2 regions of the Modestobacter sp. URMC 112 genome follow, and region 1 is predicted to be linked to the other one. Evidence: riboswitches for the same ligand, from Rfam matches in the RefSeq annotation. Region 1 holds a riboswitch; the other holds the start of a gene.
What was found. Region 1 has a riboswitch for S-adenosylmethionine ahead of thrC (threonine synthase). Riboswitches for the same ligand answer to the same signal wherever they lie in the genome.
Positions count from the first base shown of each region.

Region 2: it holds a riboswitch for S-adenosylmethionine, as region 1 does, so the genes downstream of both, ACWIX6_RS01890 (bifunctional o-acetylhomoserine/o-acetylserine sulfhydrylase) here and thrC (threonine synthase) in region 1, are expected to answer to the same signal.

Region 1 covers NZ_CP199957.1:4,351,283-4,358,407, forward strand. The annotation lists gene ACWIX6_RS20715 (fibronectin type III domain-containing protein) at 1-1,031, shown strand, start outside; gene ACWIX6_RS20720 (VOC family protein) at 1,117-1,383, shown strand; gene groL (chaperonin GroEL) at 1,609-3,240, opposite strand; gene ACWIX6_RS20730 (cold-shock protein) at 3,499-3,699, opposite strand; gene thrC (threonine synthase) at 3,928-5,229, opposite strand; SAM riboswitch class I at 5,242-5,369, opposite strand; gene ACWIX6_RS20740 (HAD family hydrolase) at 5,476-6,297, shown strand; gene ACWIX6_RS20745 (ABC transporter permease) at 6,388-7,125, opposite strand, start outside.
Region 2 covers NZ_CP199957.1:404,622-411,746, forward strand. The annotation lists gene ACWIX6_RS01865 (hypothetical protein) at 1-125, shown strand, start outside; gene ACWIX6_RS01870 (gamma carbonic anhydrase family protein) at 186-716, shown strand; gene ACWIX6_RS01875 (hypothetical protein) at 781-1,098, shown strand; gene ACWIX6_RS01880 (hypothetical protein) at 1,127-1,636, shown strand; gene metX (homoserine O-acetyltransferase MetX) at 1,684-2,790, opposite strand; gene ACWIX6_RS01890 (bifunctional o-acetylhomoserine/o-acetylserine sulfhydrylase) at 2,819-4,111, opposite strand; SAM riboswitch class IV at 4,155-4,270, opposite strand; gene ACWIX6_RS01895 (zinc-binding dehydrogenase) at 4,381-5,409, shown strand; gene ACWIX6_RS01900 (hypothetical protein) at 5,417-5,947, opposite strand; gene ACWIX6_RS01905 (mechanosensitive ion channel family protein) at 5,944-6,876, opposite strand; gene ACWIX6_RS01910 (ABC transporter ATP-binding protein) at 6,936-7,125, opposite strand, start outside.

The sequences.
Region 1 (7,125 bases):
AGCGCCGGAGCTACGAGATCACCATGGAGGCCTACAACGGCCACATGTGGAGCCCGGTCCAGCCCCTGGGCACCGTGGACCTGGTGACCGGCACCGTCGTCCCCGGCCCGGGAGGCAGCATCGGCGGCGGTGGCGGCGGTGGGGACACCGGCGGGGGTGACGGCGGCGAGCAGCTGGAGGCGCCCGCGGCACCGACCAGCGTCACCGCGACGGCCACCGGGCTCGACACCATGGACGTCAGCTGGGCCGCCGCGGCCGGTGCCACGTCCTACGAGGTGAGCGTGAGCTCCGCCGCGGCCGGCGCCGTCGTCCCGGCCCCGGTCACCGTGACGGCCCCGGCCACCAGCACGACGCTGACCGGTCTGAGCGCGGGCACGGCGTACACCGTGTCGGTGCGGGCCGCCAACGCCGCGGGGGCCGGCCCGTCGGCCACCGCCACGGCCACCACCCTGGCCCGGGTCGCACCCGGGGCGGCCACGGTGACCCGGGTGCTGTCGGCACACGAGGCCACCACCCTGGAGTGGCGCGCCGCCGCGGCCGGCAACGCGGCCAGCCCGGTCACCGGCTACGACCTGGTGGCCACCCCGGTCGCCGGGACCACCGGGGCCGCCCCGGTCACCGTGCCGGTCGGCGCGGTCACCAACGGGACGGTCACGGGGCTCCGCAACGGGGTCACCTACCGGCTGGAGGTCTTCGCCAGGACCGGTGACCTGCGGGGACCGGCCGGCGCGTTCGCGACCGGCGTGTCCACCACCGTCGTCCCCAACGACCAGGTGACGGTCAGCCGCGCCCAGTACCGGGACGGCAAGCGGGAGTACAAGATCCTCGGCACGGCCCAGGACGCCACGCAGAACACCGTCACGGTGACGACCTCCGGCGGCGCCGTCATCCGCGCCGGCGTCCCGGTCGCCGCCGACGGCAGCTGGTCGATCGACCTCCGGAACGGCCCGGCGCTGCCGGCCGACAACCGGATCGTCGTGACCTCCAGCTCGGGCGCCAAGCTCACGACCGCGGTGACGCGCTCGCGCTGACCCGACAGCAGACCGAGGGCCCGTCACCACACGGTGGCGGGCCCTCGGGCTGTCCGCGGCCGGCCGGCTGTGCTGGGGTCGGGCCATGGCCGACGCGCCCGCCGTTCCAAGGACCGACCCGGCGGGGGCCGGGCCGGCGCTCTGGGTGGACCGGGTGGCCGAGCGGAAGGCGGCGGAGAACCGCATGCACCACGACGTCGTCAGGGACACCGCCGCGCTGCTCCCCCTCGGCGCCACCCTGGTCCGGGCGCGGGACGACGTGCGCGCCTCCGAACACGACGCGGGGCTGATCACCTGGGACGTGCTCGCCGACCCGGAGGGCAACGAGTTCTGCTGCTCCGCCCCCGGGTGACCACCCCGGGCCGGGGGTGGTCACCCGGCTCCGATGACCCCGCTGGACCCGCGGTGACCACCCGCGACCGCCCCGGGACGCCGACAGGGGCGGCCCCGCGAGTGCGGGACCGCCCCTGCCGGGCAGTGCTGGTGGTGCGGTGTGGAGCCTGGAACGGCTCCCTCGCAGGGCCCCGGGACGCGCGGAGCGTGTCCCGGGGAGCGAGGGGGTCCTCTTAGAAGGAGGTTAGAAGTCCATGCCGCCCATGCCACCGTCGCCGCCGCCGGCCATGGCCGGGGCGTTCTTCTCCGGCTTGTCGGCGATGACGGCCTCGGTGGTGAGGAAGAGCGCCGCGATGGAGGCGGCGTTCTGCAGCGCCGAGCGGGTGACCTTGGCCGGGTCGATGATGCCGGCCGCGACCAGGTCCACGTACTCGCCGGAGGCGGCGTTGAGGCCCCAGCCGGTCTCGGAGTTGCGGACCTTCTCCGCCACGACGCCGCCCTCGAGGCCGGCGTTGATGGCGATCTGCTTCAGCGGGGCCTCGAGCGCGACGCGCACGATGTTGGCACCGGTCGCCTCGTCACCCTCGAGCTCCAGCTTGTCGAAGGCGACGGCCGCGGCCTGCGCCAGGGCGACGCCACCACCGGCGACGATGCCCTCCTCGACGGCGGCCTTGGCGTTGCGCACCGCGTCCTCGATGCGGTGCTTGCGCTCCTTGAGCTCGACCTCGGTCGCGGCGCCGGCCTTGATGACGGCGACGCCACCGGCCAGCTTGGCCAGCCGCTCCTGCAGCTTCTCGCGGTCGTAGTCGGAGTCCGACTTCTCGATCTCGGCGCGGATCTGGTTGACGCGACCCTGGATCTGGTCGGCGTCACCGGCGCCCTCGATGATGGTCGTCTCGTCCTTGGTGGTGACGAACTTGCGCGCCCGGCCCAGCAGGGACAGGTCGGCGGTGTCCAGCTTGAGGCCGACCTCCTCGCTGATGACCTGGCCACCGGTGAGGATGGCGATGTCGTTCAGCATGGCCTTGCGGCGGTCGCCGAAGCCCGGGGCCTTCACCGCGACGGACTTGAAGGTGCCGCGGATCTTGTTGACCACCAGGGTCGCGAGGGCCTCGCCCTCGACGTCCTCGGCGATGATCGCCAGGGGCTTGCCGGACTGCATGACCTTCTCCAGCAGCGGGAGCAGGTCCTTGACCGAGGAGATCTTGCTGTTGACGACCAGGATGAACGGGTCGTCGAGCACGGTCTCCATGCGGTCGGTGTCGGTGACGAAGTACGCCGACAGGTGACCCTTGTCGAAGCGCATGCCCTCGGTGAGCTCGAGCTCGAGACCGAAGGTGTTGCTCTCCTCGACGGTGATGACACCTTCCTTGCCGACCTTGTCCATCGCCTCGGCGATGAGCTCGCCGATGGCCGGGTCGGCGGCGGAGATCGAGGCCGTGGCCGCGATCTGCTCCTTGGTCTCGACGTCCTTGGCGGTGGAGAGCAGGTAGTCCGAGACGGCGGCGACGGCCTTCTCGATGCCCTTCTTCAGGGCCATCGGGTTGGCGCCGGCGGCGACGTTGCGCAGCCCCTCGCGGACGAGGGCCTGGGCGAGCACGGTGGCGGTGGTGGTGCCGTCACCGGCGACGTCGTCGGTCTTCTTGGCGACCTCCTTGACCAGCTCGGCCCCGATCTTCTCCCAGGGGTCCTCGAGCTCGATCTCCTTGGCGATGCTCACACCATCGTTGGTGATGGTGGGCGCGCCCCACTTCTTCTCGAGTACGACGTTGCGGCCCTTGGGACCGAGGGTCACCTTGACGGCGTCGGCGAGGGTGTTCATGCCCCGCTCGAGGCCGCGGCGAGCCTCTTCCTCGAAGGCGATCATCTTGGCCATGTGGTGATGTCCTCCATGCGTGGATCGCTGGCTGGTCAGGTCCGGCGCCCGCGACGGACGACACCGGCGGCGTGGACGCTCCTGCGGCCCACGACCGGTGTCTCACCGTTCCGACCTGGTTGGCACTCAGGTACTCCGAGTGCCAACCACGAGTCTGGCACTCGACCCATCCGAGTGCAAGAACGGGGGTCCACGCAGGCCCCCGGGACGCCGGAGGCCCGGCCCCCTGACGGGGACCGGGCCTCGGGTGTCACCGCGTCACTCGGCGCGGACGGCGTCCGCCTGCGGCCCCTTCTCGCCCTGCACGACCTCGAAGGAGACGCGCTGTCCCTCGTCGAGGCTCTTGTACCCGTCCATCTGGATGGCCGAGTAGTGGACGAAGACGTCCTGGCCGCCGTCGACGGCGATGAAGCCGAAGCCCTTCTCGGCGTTGAACCACTTCACGGTGCCCTGTGCCACGTGTGCTCCCACGTTCCGTGCGTGCGGACGGCCCCCGGGACGGGTAGCCGGGTGTCAGCTCTTCCGCCCGTCGAACACGAACGTGGGACCCGAACCGCGCGGAACGGTACAGCAGGCGACAGCGCTGGCCAGGGGCCCGACGCGCGGTCTCACCCGAACTGTGGTACGGCCCGTCCAGGGCACCGCCCCGAGCTCGCGAGGGGTGGGGGGGGGGGGGGACGGGGTCCTTCACCCGATCAGGCCGGCCGCCCGGAGCGAGGCCAGCGACGGCTGGACCCGGTGCGTTGGGCCGACCACCGGCAGCAGCGGGTCGAGGGTCTTGAGCCCCTCACCGGTGTTGAGGACGACGACCTCCCGGCTGGGGTCGAGCCGACCGCTCTCGACCAGCTTCCGCAGCACCGCGACGGTGACCCCGCCGGCCGTCTCACCGAAGATGCCCGTCGTCCGGGCCAGGTCACGGATGCCGGCGACGATCTCCTCGTCCCCCGCCCGGCCGACCGAGCCGCCGGTGCGCCGGACGGCGTCCAGGGCGTAGGGGCCGTCGGCGGGGTTGCCGATGGCGAGGGACTTGGCGATGCCGGTGGCCCTGACCGGCTTGACCACGTCCCAGCCGTTGTCGAAGGCGGTGGCGATCGGGTCGCAGCCGGCCGACTGGGCGCCGAAGACCTTCCAGTCGGTGGCCTCGACGACGCCGGCGGCGGTCAGCTCGCGCCAGGCCTTGTCGACCTTGGTCAGCAGCGACCCCGACGCCATCGGGATGACGACCTGGGCGGGGATGCGCCAGCCGAGCTGCTCGGCGATCTCGTAGCCCATCGTCTTGGAGCCCTCGGCGTAGTAGGGCCGGACGTTCTGGTTGACGAAGGCGGTGTCCTCGAACTCGTCGGTCTCGGCGAGCTCACTGGTGAGCCGGTTGACCTCGTCGTAGGACCCGTCCACGGCGACCAGGGCCTGGCCGTACACGGCGGACTGGACGATCTTGCCCGGCTCGAGGTCGCTGGGCACGAAGACGAACGAGGGCAGCCCCATCCGCGCCGCGTGGGCGGCGACGGAGTTGGCCAGGTTGCCGGTCGAGGCACAGGCGATCTTGCGGTAGCCGAACGTCCGTGCCGCGGTGGCCGCCAGGCTGACCACCCGGTCCTTGAAGGAGTGCGTGGGGTTGGCGGAGTCGTCCTTGACCCAGAGCCCGCCGGTGATGCCGAGCTCGGCAGCCAGCCGGTCGGCGCGCACCAGCGGGGTCAGCCCCGGGTCGAGGGTGACCCGGTCGGCCGGGTCGTGCCCGACGGGCAGCAGCGGGGCGTAGCGCCAGATGTTCTGCGGCCCGGCCTCGATCTGTCCGCGGGTGACCGCGCGCATCAGCTCGCCGTCGTAGTCCACCTCGAGCGGGCCGAAGCACTCGGCGCAGGCGTGCTCGGCGATGAGGCCGAAGGTGGCGCCGCAGTTGCGGCAGACCAGGCCACGGGCCGGGTTGGGCGTGAGCGGGCCCCCTGCCGACGAGTCGGCCTGGGCGGCACCGGGAGCGGTCATGGTCATGCGACGACTACCTCCTCATCTTCCCCGCGCCGGGCCGTCGAGCCGCGCGGGACGGAATTGGCACCTTCCGGCCGCGGGTGTGCGGACGGCGGTTGCCGGGGCTTCGTCGGGCCGTGTCCCTCTGCCCCTCTGGATGAGTGGAACGGGGAGAGCCTACCCGCGGCGGGGGCGGCCGACCGCAACGGCCGACGAGGCCCGCCGGGCATCGGACAGGACGCTCCGCCGGGTACCGGCCAGGATGTCGGGGTGCCCACCCGCATCGTCTACACCGACCTCGACGGCACCATGGTCGGCCCGCGCGGGTCGTTCTGGCACACCGCCGCCCGCGCGCTGACCGCCACGCCGGCCACCGCCCTGCTCGAGCTGCACCGGGCGGGGGTCCCGCTGGTGCTGGTCAGCGGCCGGACCCACGAGCAGCTGGTGGAGGCGGCGCGGATCTTCGCCGCCGACGGGTCGATCGCCGAACTCGGGTCGCTGGTGAGCTGGGCGGGGGGCCGGGAGACCCACCTGCTCACCGGTGAGCTGCCGCGCGAGCACGCCGGACGCACGCCGATGGCGGTGATGGCCGAGCTCGGGGTGGTCGAGGAGCTGGTCGCCGCCCACGCCGGGCGGCTGGAGTGGCACGAGCCCTGGCACGCGACGCACACCGCCGACGCCCTGCTGCGGGGTCTGGTGGACGCCGCCGCCGTCGACGCGTGGCTGGCCGGGCGCGGCTGGGGCTGGCTGACGTTGAAGGACAACGGCCAGATCCCGGCCACCGCGCGGATGACGCTGGCGGAAGAGGCGCGGCCGCCGCGGGTCTACCACCTGATGCCGCGCGGCATCACGAAGGGCGCGGGGATCAGCTGGGACCTCGCCCGCCGCGGGCTGGACCCCGCCGACGCGGTGGCGATCGGCGACAGCGTCAGCGACCTGGAGATGGCCCCCGCGGTGTCCCGGTTGTGGATCACCGCCAACGGCGCCGCCGTCCCGGGGATGACCGGCCTGGTGGCCGCCGTCCCCAACGCGTCGGTGACCGACGCCCCCATGGGCGAGGGCTGGGCCCAGGCCGTCCTCGCCAGCCTGTAGGCCCCGTCCAGGGCACCGCCCCGAGCCTGCGAGGGGTGGGGAGGACGGGGTCCTCCTGGCGAGCTCGGTGCGAGCCTCCGGACGGGGCCGTCACGAGGTGACGTCCTTGCGGCTGAAGTGGCGGACGGCGAGGGCGGTGAACACCGCCGCGTAGGCCAGCCCCTGGACGACGCCGCGGAACAGGTCGGCGGAGTCGACGGGGGTCTGCAGCAGGTCGGTCCAGGCGTAGTTGAACGCCGTGGGGAACCAGTCGCGGATGCCGCCCAGCTGCTCGACCTGCTCCAGCACGGCGAAGACGACCGTGGTGAACACGGCGCCGCCGACCGCGGCCAGCGGGGCGTCGGTCACCGTGGAGAGCCAGAAGGCGAGGGTCCCGACGACGAGCAGGTGGACGGCGAGGTAGCCGACCATCCCGGCCAGCCGCAGCAGCGCCGTCCCCTGGTCCAGGGAGATGCCCACCGGCGTCTGCAGGTCCTCGAAGCCGAACGCGACCCCGCCGGCGACCAGCGAGACGGTGACCAGCACGACCAGCGAGCCGACCGACAGCACCAGGGCAGCCAGCCACTTCTGGCGGAGCAGCCGGGCCCGCGGGACCGGCGTGGCCAGCGCGTACCGCAACGACCCCCACTGCGCCTCGCTGGCCACCGTGTCACCGAAGAACAGCGCGAAGACCACCACGAGGAAGAAGCCGGTGGTGGCGAAGAGCACGAAGAGCGTCAGGTTGAGGCCGCTCGCCGTCGCGACGTCCACGAGGTTGACCCGGTCGTTCTCCGCCGCCTCCTCGCTGCCACCCAGCTTCAGCGCGCCGATGAGCAGGTGCGGCAGCAC
Region 2 (7,125 bases), 930 kb from region 1:
TGGTCCGGGTGCCGGCCGGCGACCCCAACGTGCCCGGCGACATGCTGGCCCTGGTGCAGCGGCAGCTCGACGAGCTCGACCCGGGGACGTTCCTGGCCGAGTGGGGCGCGCAGGAGCCGCACTGAGGTACAGCGGCCGGCCGCGGGAACCGCTCGCGGCCGGACGGACGACGAGAGGACGGCAGCGTGGCTGACAGCTACATCGGGGAGCTCGACTTCGGGGCGCCGGACATCGACCCGGAGGCCTTCGTGGCCCCCACCGCGGTCGTCGTCGGCAAGGTGACGATGGGCCCGCGGGCGAGCATCTGGTACGGCGCCATCGCCCGCGCCGACGCCGAGGTCATCGAGATAGGCGCCGACTCCAACATCCAGGACGGTTCCACGCTGCACAGCGACCCGGGGTTCCCCCTGGTCGTCGGCCGCGGCGTGACCGTCGGGCACGGCGTGGTGCTGCACGGCTGCCGGGTGGACGACGACGTGCTCGTCGGCATGGGCAGCACCGTGCTCAACGGCGCGCACATCGGCTCCGGGTCGATCATCGCCGCCGGCGCCGTGGTGATGCAGGGCGCGGACGTCCCGCCCAACTCCCTGGTGGCCGGGGTCCCGGCGAAGGTCCGCCGGGAGACCACCGAGGACGACGTCGCGGCGATCAAGGCCAACGCGGTCAGCTACACCGACCGGCTGGACCGGCACCGCGCCGTCCGCCGCCTGCAGTAGCCCGCAGGCCCGGTCGCTCCGCCGGGTGTTCCCGGACCGGTCCCCGGCGGGGCACACTCCGGCGGTGGAGATCGTGCTGGTCAGCGTGGTGCTGGTGTTCTTCCTCGGGATGCCGGTGGCGGCCGCCGTCGTCCCGCCGGTGGTGATGGCGGTGCAGCACCGTTGGCCGCGGGCGGCCGTGCTGCTGTGGGTGTCGGCGCTGGGGCTGCTGGCCGGCTGGGTGGTGGCCGGCACGGTGGACGTGGACCGGGCCGACACCACCGGCGGGACCGGCTCCTGGCTGGCCGGGCTCGGCTGGCTGATCGCCGCCGCCGGCGCGGCGACCGCGTCCGTGGTCGTCGCCCGGCGACGGGCCCGGGAGGCGGCCACCCCGGCGGGCTGAGCACGCGCCGGTCGGGCAGTCTGGGCGGGTGACCGGCCCCGGACTGCGCGACCAGGTCGGCTGGACCGTCGACGACACCCCGCCGGAGGTCGTGGCCGGCCGGCGGCTGACCGGGCTGCTGCACCTGGTGTCCGCGGTGGTCACCTTCGGCGCGGACGCGACCGGCGGCCGGCGGACGCCGACCTGGGAGGTGCCGGCCGACCCGGACGCCTTCGTGGACATCGGGATCGTGGAGCTGCGCGGCCGTAGCCGGCTGCTGCCCGGCCCCGGCGAGGCCCGGCTCGTCGGGGCCACCCGGCGGGACGTCTGGCTCCTTCCTGGGCGGTCGGAGCGGCCGACGCACCGGCTGCCGGTGGAGCAGCTGCGGGTCGTCGGCGCCGTGCCGGGCAGCGGGTCACGCCGTCCCCGGCACGCCACCGCACCCTGGGCGCTGACCCTGACCGACGGCCGGGACACCCTCACGATGTCCGGCGCCTGGCTGGCCCTGGCGTGGATCGGCCACCTGGCCGGCTGGCCCGAACCGGTTCCCACGAGCTGATCCTCGGGCCGCGGGGAGATCTTCGGGCCCGCGGGGGAGAACGCGGCTCAGCCGGCCATCAGCTCGCGCACCAGCCCGCCCACGGCCTCGGTCTCGACCAGGAAGCCGTCGTGGCCGAACAGCGAGGGGATCAGCCGCAGCGGGACGCCGAGCCCGTCGGCCACCCGCTGCTGCAGCGCCGGCGGGTAGAGCCGGTCGGTGTCCACCCCCGCCACCACGGACCGGGCGGTGACCCGGGCCAGCGCCGCCTCCACCCCGCCGCGGCCCCGGCCGACGTCCCAGCTGTTCATCGCCTCGGTGAGCACCACGTAGCTGCCGGCGTCGAAGCGGGCGGCGAGCTTGGCGGCGTGGTGGTCGAGGTAGGAGGCGACGGCGAACCGGCCGTCGGGCTGCACCGTCGTCCCGAACCGGGCGTCCAGCTCCAGACCGCTGCGATAGGTCAGGTGCGCGATCCGTCGGGCGGTGCCCAGGCCGGCGACCGGTCCCTCGCCGAGCGGGTAGTCGCCGCCCGCCCAGCGCGGGTCGGTGCGGACGGCGGTCTGCTGGGTGGTCTGGGTGCCGATCTGGTCGGCCGTGGCGACGGCGCCGGAGGCGAGGAAGAACAGCCCCCCGACCCGGTCGGGCCGCGACACCGCCCACTCCAGCGCCCGCATGCCGCCCATCGAGCCGCCGAGCACCGCCCGCCACCGGTCGATCCCCAGCGCGTCGGCGAGCGCGGCCTCCACCGCCACCTGGTCGCCGATGGTCACCTCGGGGAAGCGGGAGCCCCACCGGCCGCCGTCCGGCGCGGTCGAGGACGGCCCGGTGGTGCCCTGGCAGCCGCCGAGCACGTTGGCGCAGACGACGAACCAGTGGTCGCTGTCCAGCGGCGCGCCGGGCCCGATCAGGGTGGGCCACCAGCCCGGCGTCGGCTGTCCGGGCCCGGCGGGACCGACCACGTGGCTGTCCCCGGTGAGCGCGTGCTCGACCAGCACGGCGTTGCCGCCGTCGGGCGCGAGCGTCCCCCAGGTCTCGTACGCGACCCGCACGGCGGGCAGCGAGCCGCCGCGTTCGAGCCGGACCGGTCCGTCCAGGTCGAGGAACAGCCGGTCGGCGACCGGGTCGCCCTCGAGCCACCCGCCCGCCCGGACCGGCGGCGACGGGGTCCGGGACACCGGTCCGGCGTCCCGGACCCCGGCCACCTCAGGCGCCCTTGGCGGCGCGGAAGCCGGACTCCAGGTCGGCCAGGATGTCCTCGATGCCCTCCAGGCCCACCGCCAGCCGCACCAGGCCGGGCGTGACGCCGGCGGTCAGCTGCTCATCCGGCGTCAGCTGCGAGTGCGTCGTCGAGGCCGGGTGGATCACCAGGCTGCGCACGTCCCCGATGTTGGCCACGTGGCTGTGCAGCTCCAGCGCCTCCACGAAGCGCTGGCCGGCCTCCTTGCCGCCGACGATCTCGAAGGCGAGGACGGCGCCGGCGCCCTTGGGCGCGTACCGCTGCTGGGCGGCGTGCCAGGGGGAGGACGGCAGCCCGGCGTAGTGCACCGACTCGACCTCGTCCCGGGCGTCCAGCCACTCGGCGACCTGCTGGGCGTTGGCGACGTGCCGCTCCAGCCGCAGGGACAGCGTCTCGATGCCCTGCACGACCAGCCAGGCGTTGAACGGGGAGATGGCCGGGCCCAGGTCGCGCAGCAGCTGCACCCGGGCCTTGAGGGCGTAGGCGGGCGCGCCGAGGTCGGCGTAGACCACGCCGTGGTAGGTCGGGTCCGGGGTGGTGAACCCGGGGAACTTGCCCCCGGTCCAGTCGAAGTTCCCCGAGTCGACGATCAGCCCGGCAATCGCGGTGCCGTGGCCGCCGAGGTACTTGGTCGCCGAGTGGACGACGACGTCGGCGCCGTGCTCGATCGGTCGGATCAGCCAGGGCGTGGCGATGGTGTTGTCCACGATCAGCGGGACGCCGTTGCGGTGCGCCACCTCGGCGACCGCGGCGATGTCCAGGACGTCGCCCTTGGGGTTGCCGATCGTCTCGCCGTAGAACGCCTTGGTGTTCTCCCGCACCAGGGACTGCCAGTTCTCCGGGTCGTCGGGGTCCTCCACGAAGGAGACCTCGATGCCCATCTTCGGCAGCGAGTGGTGCAGCAGGTTGTAGGTGCCGCCGTAGAGGGACGCGGAGGCCACCACGTGGCTGCCGGCCTCGGCGACGTTCAGGATCGCCAGGGTCTCGGCCGCCTGGCCGCTGGCCACGGCCAGGGTCGCGACGCCGCCCTCCAGCGAGGTGACCCGCTGCTCCAGCGCGTCCTGCGTCGGGTTCATGATCCGGGTGTAGATGTTGCCCAGCTCGGCCAGGGCGAACAGGTCCGCCGCGTGCTGGGTGTCGCGGAACTGGTAGCTCGTCGTCGCGTAGATGGGCAGCGCGCGGGCGCCGGTGGTGGGGTCGGGGGCCGCGCCGGCGTGGATCTGCCGGGTCTCGAAGCTCCAGCCGCTGGGTTCGGTCATGCGCCAGGTCCTCCTCGGGTCGCGGAGCCTCCGGCGCGAGGACGCTCCGTCCTTGCCGGGCGGCGGTCGCCGTCCGGCCAGCTCTTCCCCTGGAGCACCTCAGACGGAGTTGAGGTTGCCGGGCAGCCAGCCAGGTGCTTGTCGCTGCCTCTCGTGAGCTGCGGTGATCCTAGGACGGCGCCCGCGGGGCCGCGCAGAGGCCCCGGGCGCCGGGGGTCCGGAGCCGGTCCGCCGCCGGGCACGTCCCGGCGCACGGCAGGCTGGGGTGCGTGCGCGCACTGGTGTTCGAGGAGTTCGGTGGCCCCCTGGAGGTCCGGTCGGTGCCCGACCCGGCGCCGGCGCCCGACGGCGTCGTCGTCCGGGTCGGGGCCAGCGGCATCTGCCGCAGCGACTGGCACGCCTGGTCCGGGCACGACCCCGACGTCGTCCTGCCGCACGTGCCCGGTCACGAGCTGGCCGGCACGGTGGCCGCGGTCGGCGGGCGGGTGCGGAGCTGGGCGGTCGGCGACCGGGTGACCGTGCCGTTCGTCTGCGCCTGTGGCACGTGCGGCCCCTGCCGGGAGGGCGCCGGTCAGGTGTGCCTGCGCCAGACGCAGCCGGGCTTCACCCACTGGGGCTCGCTGGCCGAGCTCGTGGCGCTGGACGCCGCGGACGTCAACCTGGTCGCGTTGCCCCCCGAGCTGCCCGACTCCACGGCGGCCAGCATGGGCTGCCGCTTCGCCACCGCCTTCCGGGCGGTCACCGGGGTCGCCCGGGTGCGCCCGGGGGAGTGGGTGGCCGTCCTCGGCTGCGGCGGGGTGGGGCTGTCGGCGGTGCAGGTCGCCGTCGCCGCGGGCGCCCGGGTGGTCGCGGTGGACGTCGCCCCCGGTGCGCTGGCGCTGGCCCGCCGGCTGGGCGCCGAGCACACCGTGCGGGGGCCGGACGGCGTCCCGGCCGCCGTCGGCGAGCTCACCGGCGGCGGCGCGCACGTCTCGCTGGACGCCGTCGGCAGCGCGGACACCTGCACCGACTCCATCCGCTGCCTGCGCCCGCGCGGCCGGCACGTGCAGGTGGGGCTGCTGCCCCCGGCGCTCGGCCGCCCGGAGGTGCCGATGGAGCTGGTCATCGCCCGCGAGCTGGCCGTGCTGGGCAGCCACGGGATGGCCGCGGCGGACTACCCGGCGCTGCTGTCGCTGATCGCCGCCGGCCGGCTGCGGCCCGAGCTGCTGGTCACCACGGAACTGTCCCTGGACGACGCCGGGCCGGCGCTGGCGGCGGTGGGCCGGGAACCGGGGATCGCCGTCGTCACCCGGTTCTGAGCCCGGCTCAGCCGGTCGGGGTGGTCGTCTCCTGGGTCTCCGGGTCGGGGGCCGACTCCTCCGTCGTCGCCGGTGCCTCGCTGGTGGTCTCCCGCGTCGTCCCGGTGGGCTCCGTCTCCTCCTCCGCGGTGGTCGGGGCCGGGGCCGTGTCCCGGGAGGTCGTCGGCTCCGCGGGGTCGGTGGTCGTGGGCACCGCGCTCGGCCCGGTCTCCACCGGGGCCTCGGTCGTGGGCGTGGCCGGTTCGGCCGGCTCGGTGGTGGGGCCGAGCTGGGACACCGGCACCCGGACCGTCTGCCCGGTCTCGGTGGTCACGGTCGTGTACTCGACGTCCGGCCGGACCAGCACGTACAGCGTGGCGAGGACGACGAACAGCACCCCCAGCACGACGGTGGACGTGCGGGCCCGGCCGATCCGGGCGGGCACCCGCTGGCGCCAGAAGGACGCCGGCGCGGGGGCCGACGAGGAGGGCTCGGACGACGGCGGCGGCGGGGCGGCCGCGGGCAGAGCCCGGGTCGGCGGGCCCGACGGGCCGGTCATGCCCGGCTCCCGCTGCGCACGCGGTCCTCGGCCAGCGCCTCGTCCTGCACGCTCCCGGGTCCGTCGGGCACCGCTCCGGCCCGCAGCGAGACGCCCTCCCGGGACAGCGCCAGCGCCACCCGGGCGCGCAGGTCCCGGGAGACCTCGAACTGCTTGCCCGGCAGGGTCCGGGCGACCACCCGCACGTTCACCTCGTCCAGGGACAGGCTCTCCACCCCCATGACGCTGGGCTCGTCGAGCAGCAGCGGGTGCAGCCGCTCGTCGGCGAAGGCCTGCCGGCCGACCCCGCGGAGCACGTCCTGCACCCGGTTGACGTCGGCTGTCGAGGGCACGGGCACGTCCACCACCGCCCGGGCCCAGTCGCGGGACAGGTTGACCACCTTGACGATCTGCCCGTTGGGGATGATCACCACCTCGCCGTCGGCGGAGCGCATCCGGGTGATCCGGAGCGTGACGTCCTCGATCGTGCCGCGGGCGGCCTCCGGGGCGCCGACGACGCTGATCGACACGACGTCGCCGAAGCCGTACTGCCGCTCGGTGATCAGGAAGAAGCCGGCCAGCACGTCCCCGACGATCCGCTGCGCGCCGAAGCCCAGGCCCACGCCCAGCACGGTGGCCGGGGCGACCAGCCCGGTCACCGGGATGCCCAGCCGGTCGAGCACGAAGAAGACCGCGATCGAGTAGATGAGCACGATGGCCACCCAGGTGAGGACCTGGGTCAGCGAGTGCCGGTGCTTGGCCGCCTCCGAGCGCACCAGCGCGTCCGAGCCGCTGGCGTTCGCGTCGATCCGGTCGGTGATCCGGCGGCCGGTCCAGCTGACGAAGCGGGCCAGCAGCACCGACCCGACGATGATCAGCAGGACCTGGAGCCCGCGGTCGCGGGCCCAGTCGACGAAGTCGCTGACGGGGGCTATGGCGAGGGTTTCCATCGCCGTCCAGTGTGGCCCGTGACCGCCGCCACCGAGGTCACGGGGCCCCGTTGCGGCGCTCAGGAGGAGGACGGGGTCCGCCCGTCGCGCAGCCGGCGGACCGGCACGACCATCGGCGTCCCGGTCACCGGGTCGGGGAGGACCCGGGCCTCCAGCTCGAACACCTCGGCCAGCAGGCGCTCGGTGAGGACCTCCTCCGGCGTCCCGGCCGCCACCAGCACGCCGTCCTTCATCGCCACCAGGCGCTGC